DNA from 2 places in the Microbacterium maritypicum genome. Region 2 is predicted to be linked to the other one. Evidence: predicted binding sites of a transcription regulator. Region 2 holds the regulator's gene; the other holds the start of a gene.
What was found. The regulator LexA, encoded in region 2, represses DNA repair genes until DNA is damaged. The targets are predictions, from matches to a motif close to TCGAACANNTGTTCGA.
Positions count from the first base shown of each region.

Region 1: a site for LexA is predicted at 2,243-2,258, ahead of ACCO44_RS02790 (DUF222 domain-containing protein). Genes of this name have one in related genera too.

Region 1 covers NZ_CP168030.1:567,014-571,431, reverse strand. Annotated here, with positions in the region: gene ACCO44_RS02800 (siderophore-interacting protein) at 1-158, shown strand, start outside; gene ACCO44_RS02795 (ECF transporter S component) at 155-781, shown strand; gene ACCO44_RS02790 (DUF222 domain-containing protein) at 848-2,212, opposite strand; gene ACCO44_RS02785 (carbohydrate ABC transporter permease) at 2,395-3,333, opposite strand; gene ACCO44_RS02780 (carbohydrate ABC transporter permease) at 3,336-4,241, opposite strand; gene ACCO44_RS02775 (extracellular solute-binding protein) at 4,271-4,418, opposite strand, start outside.
Region 2 covers NZ_CP168030.1:2,056,267-2,060,684, reverse strand. Annotated here, with positions in the region: gene ACCO44_RS10025 (histidinol-phosphate transaminase) at 1-1,064, opposite strand, end outside; gene ACCO44_RS10020 (LysM peptidoglycan-binding domain-containing protein) at 1,131-1,499, opposite strand; gene lexA (transcriptional repressor LexA) at 1,790-2,476, shown strand; gene ACCO44_RS10010 (prolyl oligopeptidase family serine peptidase) at 2,499-4,364, shown strand; gene smpB (SsrA-binding protein SmpB) at 4,375-4,418, opposite strand, start outside.

The sequences.
Region 1 (4,418 bases), 1.5 Mb from region 2:
CCGGTGAGCAGGCGCTCGCCTCGGGCGCTCGCAAGCACCTGGTGGGCGAGCGCAGTGTCGACAAGAACGCGGTCAGCTTCTGCGGGTACTGGAAGATCGGTGCGGCCTCACCCGCATCGAAGGCCGCTCGCGAGGCAGCAGCGGAGCCGCTGGCATGAGCGGTGTGGATGCGGCGGGCACGGACGCGGCGGTTCCCCGGCGAGGATCGGGCGGTACCGCGCGAAAGCCGGGTGGGCGGTTCCGCTTTCCCACCGCGATCCTGCTGACCTGCGCGGCGCTCGGTGTGGCGGGCGGCCTGCTGCTGGCACCGGCGAACTGGTTGTCGACGCTGCTCTTCCCCGTGGCGCCGTTCGCGAGCGTGGCGCTGGCCGGGCTCTGGATGCTGCCGTCGGTCATCGCGCTGCGTCTGCTGCGACGCCCGCTGGTCGGACTCCTGGTGGGTCTGCTCGCCGGCCTCGTGATCGTGCCGTTCTCCGGCTACGGGTTCGGCAGCGTGGCGACGAATCTGTGGTGGGCGGCGTTCACCGAGCTGCCGTTCCTCTTCGTGATCTGGCGGTACTGGGGCACGTGGATGCACTATGTCGGCGCGGTCGTGGTCAGCGTCGTGTATCCGGTGCTGGCGTGGGCATCGTTCGATCTGGGCAGCTTCCCACTCGCGGTGCAGGCCCTGTTCTTCTCGATCACCCTGGCTAGCTGCGTCGGTACCACAGCCCTGGGAATCATCATCGCCGACCGGCTCCGCAAGGCCGGCGTCGGCGGGCGCCGATCGCAGCGATCCTGACGTGACGCTGGCCGCATCCGCTGCCGTCGCCCCATCCGCCGCCCGCACCCATCCGCAGGCGGACAGTCAGGCGGCGATGTCGAAGCGGGCGCGGCCGCCGAGTCGTGGGGTGCGGGTGGGGTCGACGTAGGCGGGTGGGAAGAACCACACTCGTCCCCCGGTCCCGGCCCCGTTCGCGGTCCCGTGTCGGGGCCGGTCGACGCGGATTTCCCACCCGTTGTCGTGGATACGGTGGTGGCAGGTTTCACACAGCAGCACCCCGTTGGACAGGTCGGTGGGCCCGTGGTCGCGTTTCCACCAGCGGATGTGGTGCGCTTTCGTCATCTCGGGTGGGAGCCCACACATCGCACACCCGCCATCACGTTCCACGAGGGCGAGTCGTTGTGCGCGGGTGAACAGGCGTTTCTCCCGCCCCCAGTCGAGCACTTCACTGTCCGCCCCGAGGACGCAGGGGATGATCCCTCCGCCGGCGGCCATCCGCCTCGCCGCCCCGACACTGACCGGCTGGTCGAGACCGTCGATGGCCGCCGATCCCGCCCCCGATTCCAGGTCCGAGAGGTTCATCCGGACGATCACCGTGGCCCCGGCGACCGGGACCCGCGTCTGGCAGCCGAGGACGTGCGCGCAGAACACCGCGAGCGCGTCGGCCTGGATCATCGGGACCGTGCGCCGGTCCGCATCCGGGGCCTCCGCGTCGGGGGCTTCCTGCCGGGCGGCGAACGCGGCGGTCACGAACCCGCGGATCGCGGTGACAACGGGGGCGGCGGTCTCGGCGTCGAGGACCGCGTTCAGGTGCACCATCCCGTCCCGCTCGAACAGGGTCAACGCCCGCTTCCCCCGCCGCTCCTCTTCTTTCGGCTCCACCCCCTCGGGGTCCAGCCACGCTTCTGCCCGCACCACGAGCTTTCGCACATCATCCAACGCGAGCCCCTGTGCTTTCTCGACCAGCACCCGCTCGCCCTGGGCGACACGCTCCGCCCCGGCCGTCACCCGGCACCGATCCAGGACCGTGATGATCATCGCCGCGGCCGGCGCACTGAGAGCGCCCGAGCCGAGCGCGGCCCGCACCAACGGATACCTCGCCGGAAGCGGCGCCCCCAGAAGGTCCGCGCGCGGCGCCGTCGCCTCCCCCACCTTCACCAGCCGGGCCGCATCGCCCGTGGAAACCCCGGTGGTCGCGGCGATCAACGCCGCCGCCGTGCGGAACCCCTGCTGCTTCGCCAGGCTCTCCGACCCCAACTCGGGCCGCGACTCGTAGGCGAGGCGCGCGGCGACCTCGACATGCATCGCGTCCACCCGCCGCTGCAGCGCACCCATCGCGTCACTGACCGCGATCAACTGCGCCCGGGACAGATCCCCCGCCTCGCCCGCACCCGCCCACGCCTCGCCGAGGGTACTCATCGCCTCGCGCAACCCGGCCAAAGTGGACATGCTTCATTCTAACCGACTAACACGCTACATTCGAAGATCTCTACGTATTACATGCCAGAATTCCGCCGAATCCCGCTACAGTACGCTCGCGACCTCTCCTCCACAGGACTCGCCAGCTTCGAAGCTATCCACGAACGCCACAACAGGCACACCAGGTCATCACAGAACCCCCGACAACCCCGCTACTTCACGCTCCCCTGCGTCAGCCCACCGACGAGCCACTTCTGCAGGAAGAGCGCCAGCAGATAGATGGGGATCAACCCGGACAGGCTCGCGGCCGCCATCTGCCCGAACATCACCTCGCGGCCGCCCTGCATCAGAGCGATGCCGACCGGGAGCGTCTGCGAATCGACGCTCTGCGTAAGCAGCAGCGGGATCAGGAAGTCGTTGTACGCGAGGATGAACACGATGATCGAGACCGCGACGATCCCCGGCGCGGTGAGCGGCAGGATCACCGCCCAGAGCGTGCGGAGCGGTCCGCATCCGTCGATCTGCGCCGCCTCGTCGATCTCGAACGGGATCGCACGGAAGAAACCGTCCAGCAGCCAGACGGCGACCGGCGTGAGCAGCAGCCCCTCGACGATCCCGAGCCCGAGAACCGAGTCCATCAACCCCGCCGTGCGCACCAGCACGAAGAGCGGGATGATCGCGACGACCGGCGGGGCGACGTAGGCCGAGACGATCAGCCCGAGCGTCTGCTTCCCGCCGGCGCGCAGCCGGGCCATCGCGTAGTTCGCGGGGATCGACACGAGGAGTGACACCAGCACGGCGATGATCGCCGCGCCGAACGAGTTGCGCAGGTAGGTGAGGATCGGCCAGTTCTCGAAGGCCGCGGTCCAGTTCTCGAACGCGAGGCGCGAGGGGAGGATCCGTGTCGACAGGATGTCGTCCGGGCTCTTGAACGACATGCCGACCATGTACAGCACGGGCAGGAGCGCGAGCGTGATCGCGACGGCGATCACGACCCACTTCACCGCCGTGACCAGTGCGGACGGACGCCCGGGGCGCGACGTGCTCGACGTGCGCACCTTGGAGCGCCCTCGGCGACGGGCGGAGGGGACGATGAGCGTCTCGGTCGCGCTCTCCTCGAGGCGATCGGATGCGCGGAGCATGAGCGACATGGTCAACTCTCCTTGTGCAGGCGCTGCCGCACGGCGTTGAGCGGCAGGATGACGATGGTGACCAGGACGAGGAAGGCGATGGTCTGCGCGGCCGCCGCCCCCACATCGAAGGTCTGCAGACCGGTGCGGTAGATCTCGTAGCTGCTGACGGTGGTGTCGAACCCCGGCCCGCCGCTGGTCATGATGAACACGAGGTCGAAGACCTTGAACGAGACGACGAGCTTCAGCAGCAGCACCGTGATCAGGCTCGGCAGCACCAGCGGGAGGGTGATGCGCCAGAAGGTCTGCCACACTCCGGCGCCGTCGACCTGCGAGGCCTCGTACACCTCGGTGGGCAATGTCTGCAGCGCGGCGAACACCAGCAGGACGCAGAACGGCGTCCACTGCCAGGCGTCGACCGTGATCACCGAGATCATCGCGGCGGGACTGGACCCGAGGAACAGGAACGGCTCGGAGCCCGGATCGAGCGACTGCCCGATGTTGTTGAGCAGCCCGCCCGTGGGGGCCAGCATGAGCTTCCAGATGACTCCGGCCATGACCGGCGGTGTCATCAGCGGGAGCAGGAGCAGCACCCGGATGATGCGCCCGCCCTTGACGGCCGCATCGAGCGAGAGCGCGACCGCCAACCCTGCGATCAGCGCGATGAGCGCCGACGGGATGGCGAAGAGGAGCGACCTGCCGAGGGACGGGAGGGTGATCCCGTCCCCCAGCAGCGCCGCGAAGTTGTCGAACCCGACCCATTCCGAGAACGGACGTCCCAGCGACGATTCCGAGAAGGAGGCGGCGATGATGTAGCCGAGCGGGTAGATCGCGATGATGACGATCGCGATGACGGCAGGGGCGAGCAGGGCGCGCCCCGTCCACGACGCACGTCGGGAGACGCGTCGGTGGGTGACGGGCTGCGACATGAGCGGTCCTTTCGGGTTCGACGAGGGGATCAGCCGGCCAGGGACTGCCAGGAGTCCCAGGTCTGCTGCATCGCCTGTTCGGCGGTCAGGCTCCCCTGGAGCATGAGCGCGAGGTTGTCGCTCAGCGACTGGATCATCTCCGGTGCCTGCGGCGACGTCGGCCAGGACTGCGCGTTC
Region 2 (4,418 bases):
GCCAGAGCATCGAGGAACGCGGTGGTCTCGGCCTCGGTGCCCGCGCTGACCCTGAGGTGACCGGGGATGCCGACATCACGCACCAGCACGCCGCGGTCGAAGAGCTGCTGCCATGTCGCACGCGGATCGGCGATGCCGCCGAAGAGGACGAAGTTCGACCAGGATTCGTGGGGCGTATATCCGAGCGCCTCGAGGGTCGCGGTGATGCGGTCGCGCTGTTCGACGATCTCCTCGACCATGCCGAGCATCACGTCGGAGTTGCGCAGAGCGGCGACGGCCGCAGCCTGCGTGAGCGTGCTCAGGTGATAGGGCAGGCGCACCAGACGCAACGCATCGATGAACGTCGGATCTGCCGCCAGATACCCGACCCGCGCACCGGCGAAGGCGAAGGCCTTGCTCATCGTGCGGGAGACCGCCAGGCGCGGGCGCCCCTCGAGGAGTGTCAGCGCGGAAGGCGCGTCGTGCGGTGCGAACTCCTGGTAGGCCTCGTCGACGATCACGATGCCCCGCGCCGCCTCGTAGACGGCTTCGACGACGTCCAGGCCGAGCGGGGTGCCGGTGGGATTGTTCGGGGTGCACAGGATGATCACGTCGGGGTCCGCGGTGCGCACCTGCTCCGCTGCCTCCTCCGGTGTGATCGTGTAGTCGGGCTGCCTCGTCCCGGGGATCCACCGCGCGCCCGTGCCCTGCGCGATGAGCGGGTACATCGAGTAGGTCGGCGCGAAACCGAAAGCCGTGCGCCCGGGGCCGCCGAAGGCCTGCAGGATGTGCTGGAGCACCTCGTTCGAGCCGTTGCCCGCCCAGATCTGCTCCGGGGTGAGGCCGTGACCCAGATACTCTGCGAACGACTCGCGAAGAGTGGTGAACTCCCGGTCGGGATAACGGTTCACATCACGGATCGCGAGCGCGATGTCGTCGAGGATGTCGCTCGCCACCGCGTCCGGAATGGGATGCGTGTTCTCGTTCACGTTGAGGGCGATCGGGAGCGGTGCCTGAGGAGCGCCGTACGGAGTCAGTCCGCGAAGATCGTCGCGTAGCGGGAGATCGTTGAGGGAGAGGGTCACCCTTCCCATGTTAAGCGGCGCCCCGAGTCGATGACGCAAAGTTGCCGCAGCTCGGGCGCGACGGGATCAGTCCACGTACTGGGCCGGGATGGCGAGCGTCTGGCCGATCTGGAGCTCACCGCCACGCAGCAGGTTCATGCGGCTGATCTCACCGATGACGTCGCGCGGGTCGGCGCCGGGGGCGACACCGGTGGCGATCGACCAGAGAGTGTCACCGGGCATGACGGTCACGGTCTCGACACTGACGGCTGCCGTGTCTGCGCCCGAGGCGATCGCACTGCCACCGCTGAGTGCGGCGAAGGCGATGCCGATCGCGAGCGGCACGGAGGCGAACCCCAGCAGCACGGCGCGACCGCGCGTGGTCAGCCGGAGTCGCGTCGTAGGACGGGTCGACGCCGGAATGACTGCCGCGGTGCTGAAGCCGATGCTGCTCATGTGGTGCTCCTTAGCCTGTCCCGGAGCGGTGAAGCTGCCGGGGAAGTTGGCGTAGCGTTCGCATTCGCGTCTCGGCCGGGAGCCGTGAATGCGAAGCTACGTACCGAAGATATCTTCGAGTTCGAACATCTGTCAAGTTGTCTTCGAAACCGGATGCACGATTCTGCCGACACGCTCGAACAGATCTTCCAGATCGGGCCGTTTCTCGGATACGGTTTCGATGAGAACACCACACCACGGGCCTCCGACATTCGAAGAGCGACGTCGGAACACCGGACTTAAGGAGCACCATGAGCGAGAACTCGGCCCCCGAGTCGGAGGCACCGCGGACGCGACGCCGCAAGAGCCTGAGCCCCAAGCAGATGGCGATCCTCGAGGTCATCCAGAACTCCATCGCTCATCACGGCTACCCGCCGAGCATGCGGGAGATCGGAGACGCCGTCGGCCTGAAGTCCCTGTCGAGCGTGACCCACCAACTCGGTCAACTCGAACTGAGCGGCTACTTGCGACGCGACCCCGGCAAGACACGTGCCATGGAGGTCCTGATCGATCTCCCCGGCGCCAGCGGCGAGAACCCCGCCGACGTGGCGACTCCGGTCGGCGACGCGGCGCTCGTGCCCCTGGTCGGTCGCATCGCCGCCGGCGTGCCGATCACCGCCGATCAGCAGGTGGAGGAGATCTTCCCTCTCCCCCGTCAACTGGTGGGCAAAGGAGACCTCTTCATGCTCAAGGTCTCGGGCGAGTCGATGATCGACGCCGCGATCTGCGACGGCGACTGGGTCGTCGTGCGCTCGCAGAACAATGCGGAGAACGGCGAGATCGTGGCCGCGATGCTCGACGGCGAGGCCACGGTCAAGGTGCTGCGCCGTCGCGACGGCCACACCTGGCTCCTCCCCCGAAACTCCTCCTTCGAACCCATCCTCGGCGACGAGTCCGTGGTGCTCGGTAAGGTCGTGGCGGTGCTGCGCGCCGTCTGAGTTCAGACCATAGGCTCGGAGCATGTCGTCGCCTCACGGTTCCTGGCCCTCTCCGTTCTCCGCAGCCTCCGTCGCGGCATCCTCCCCGCGCATCGACGGGGCGCGCTTCGTCGGCTCCGAGATCTGGTGGGGAGAATCCGTGCCCGCCGAGAAGGGGCGGGTCACGGTGCGAAGCTCCTCGGGAGCCGAGATGCTCCCGGCGCCCTGGAGTGCTCGCTCCCGTGTACACGAGTACGGCGGCGGGGCATGGACCGCCGATTCCACGGGCATCCTGTACTTCGTCGATGCCGGCGATCAGCGCGTCCATCGACTGGTCGCCGGTGCCGAGCCCGTCCCGCTGACACCGGCGGGGCCATCGCACGGAGGCCTCCGCGTGCAAGACGGCCGTCTGCTCGCCGTGCGCGAAGATCTGTCGGCCGCGCCGCATACCCGCGCGATCGTCGAGATCCCGATCGACGGCTCCGCCGCGGAGGACGCGTCCGGAATTCGAGTCATCGTCGAGGGCGACGGCTTCTTCGCTCACCCCGCACTCTCGCCCGACGGCGGCCGCGTCGCCTGGATCACCTGGAACCGCGGACGGATGCCCTGGGAGGCCTCGCAGCTGCGGATCGCGCAGAGCGACGGCAGCGACGTGCACGAGATCCCCACTCGAGCGGCGTTGCAGCCCGAGTGGCTCAGCGAGACGGAGCTGATGTTCGCCGATGATCCGGACGACCGCTGGGGCCTGCATCGCATCGAACTCGACGGAGTCTCGCCGGTCGGCGCACCGCGCGCGCTCAGCCCGACCGATGCCGACACCGGCTACGGGCTGTGGGTGCTCGGCAACCGCTGGTATCGCCCCCTCGCCGACGGACGGATCGTCGCCGTCCGCACGAACGGGCGCGACGAAGTCGTCCTGATCTCACCGGACGGTGCCGCACGCCCGATCGATATCCCGGCCGACGGCCATGTGAGCATCGACGATGTGGACGGGTCGCGCGTGCTGCTCTCCGGCAGTGGCTCCGGCGTGACCGCCGGCCTGTGGTGCATCGATGTGGACTCCGGCGCGACCGTCGCCGTGCGCGGAGGTGAGCCCGTCGATGCCGAATGGATGCCGCGCGCTGTGCCGATCGAGGTCGACGGAAGGCACGGAGTCGTGCACGCCTTCGCCTACCCCCCGGCGAACCCCGACGCGACAGCCCCCGCCGACGAGCTCCCCCCGTACGTGGTGCTGGTGCACGGCGGACCGACCGCGCACGTCACCGGCGCGGCTTCCGCCGCCAACGCGTTCTACACGAGCAGGGGAATCGGCGTGCTCGACGTCAACTACGGCGGCTCCACCGGCTACGGACGCGCCTACCGCGAACGCCTGGACCGCCGATGGGGCGTCGTGGACGTCGACGACGTGATCGCCGCCGCACAGGGCCTCGCGGATGCCGGCCTCGCCGACCCGTCCCGCATCGCCATCCGCGGTGGATCCGCAGGCGGCTGGACGGTGCTCTCCGCGCTCGTGCGCGGCGGGGCCTTCGCCGCGGGGATCAGCCGCTACGGCGTGGCCGATCTGCGGATGCTGGTCGCCGAGACGCACGACTTCGAGGCGTCGTACATCGACGGTCTCGTGGGGCCTCTCCCCGAGTACGAGCACATCTACGTCGAACGATCACCACTCACCCACGCGGATCGCATCGGAGTCCCCGTGCTGCTGCTGCAGGGCGGAGAAGATCGAGTGGTCCCGCCCTCGCAGTCCGAGGCGATCAGAGACGCGCTGGCCGCCCGAGGCGTCAACCACGAGTATGTCCTCTACCCCGCTGAGGGGCACGGGTTCCGCAGTGCCGACACGATCATCGACGCGCTCGAGCGTGAACTGATCTTCCTCGGCCGCGTGTTCGGCTTCGAGCCGACGCTGTGACGACCGGTCGCTACTCGCCCACGCGATTGCGCAGGCGCATGGCACGATCCGCCT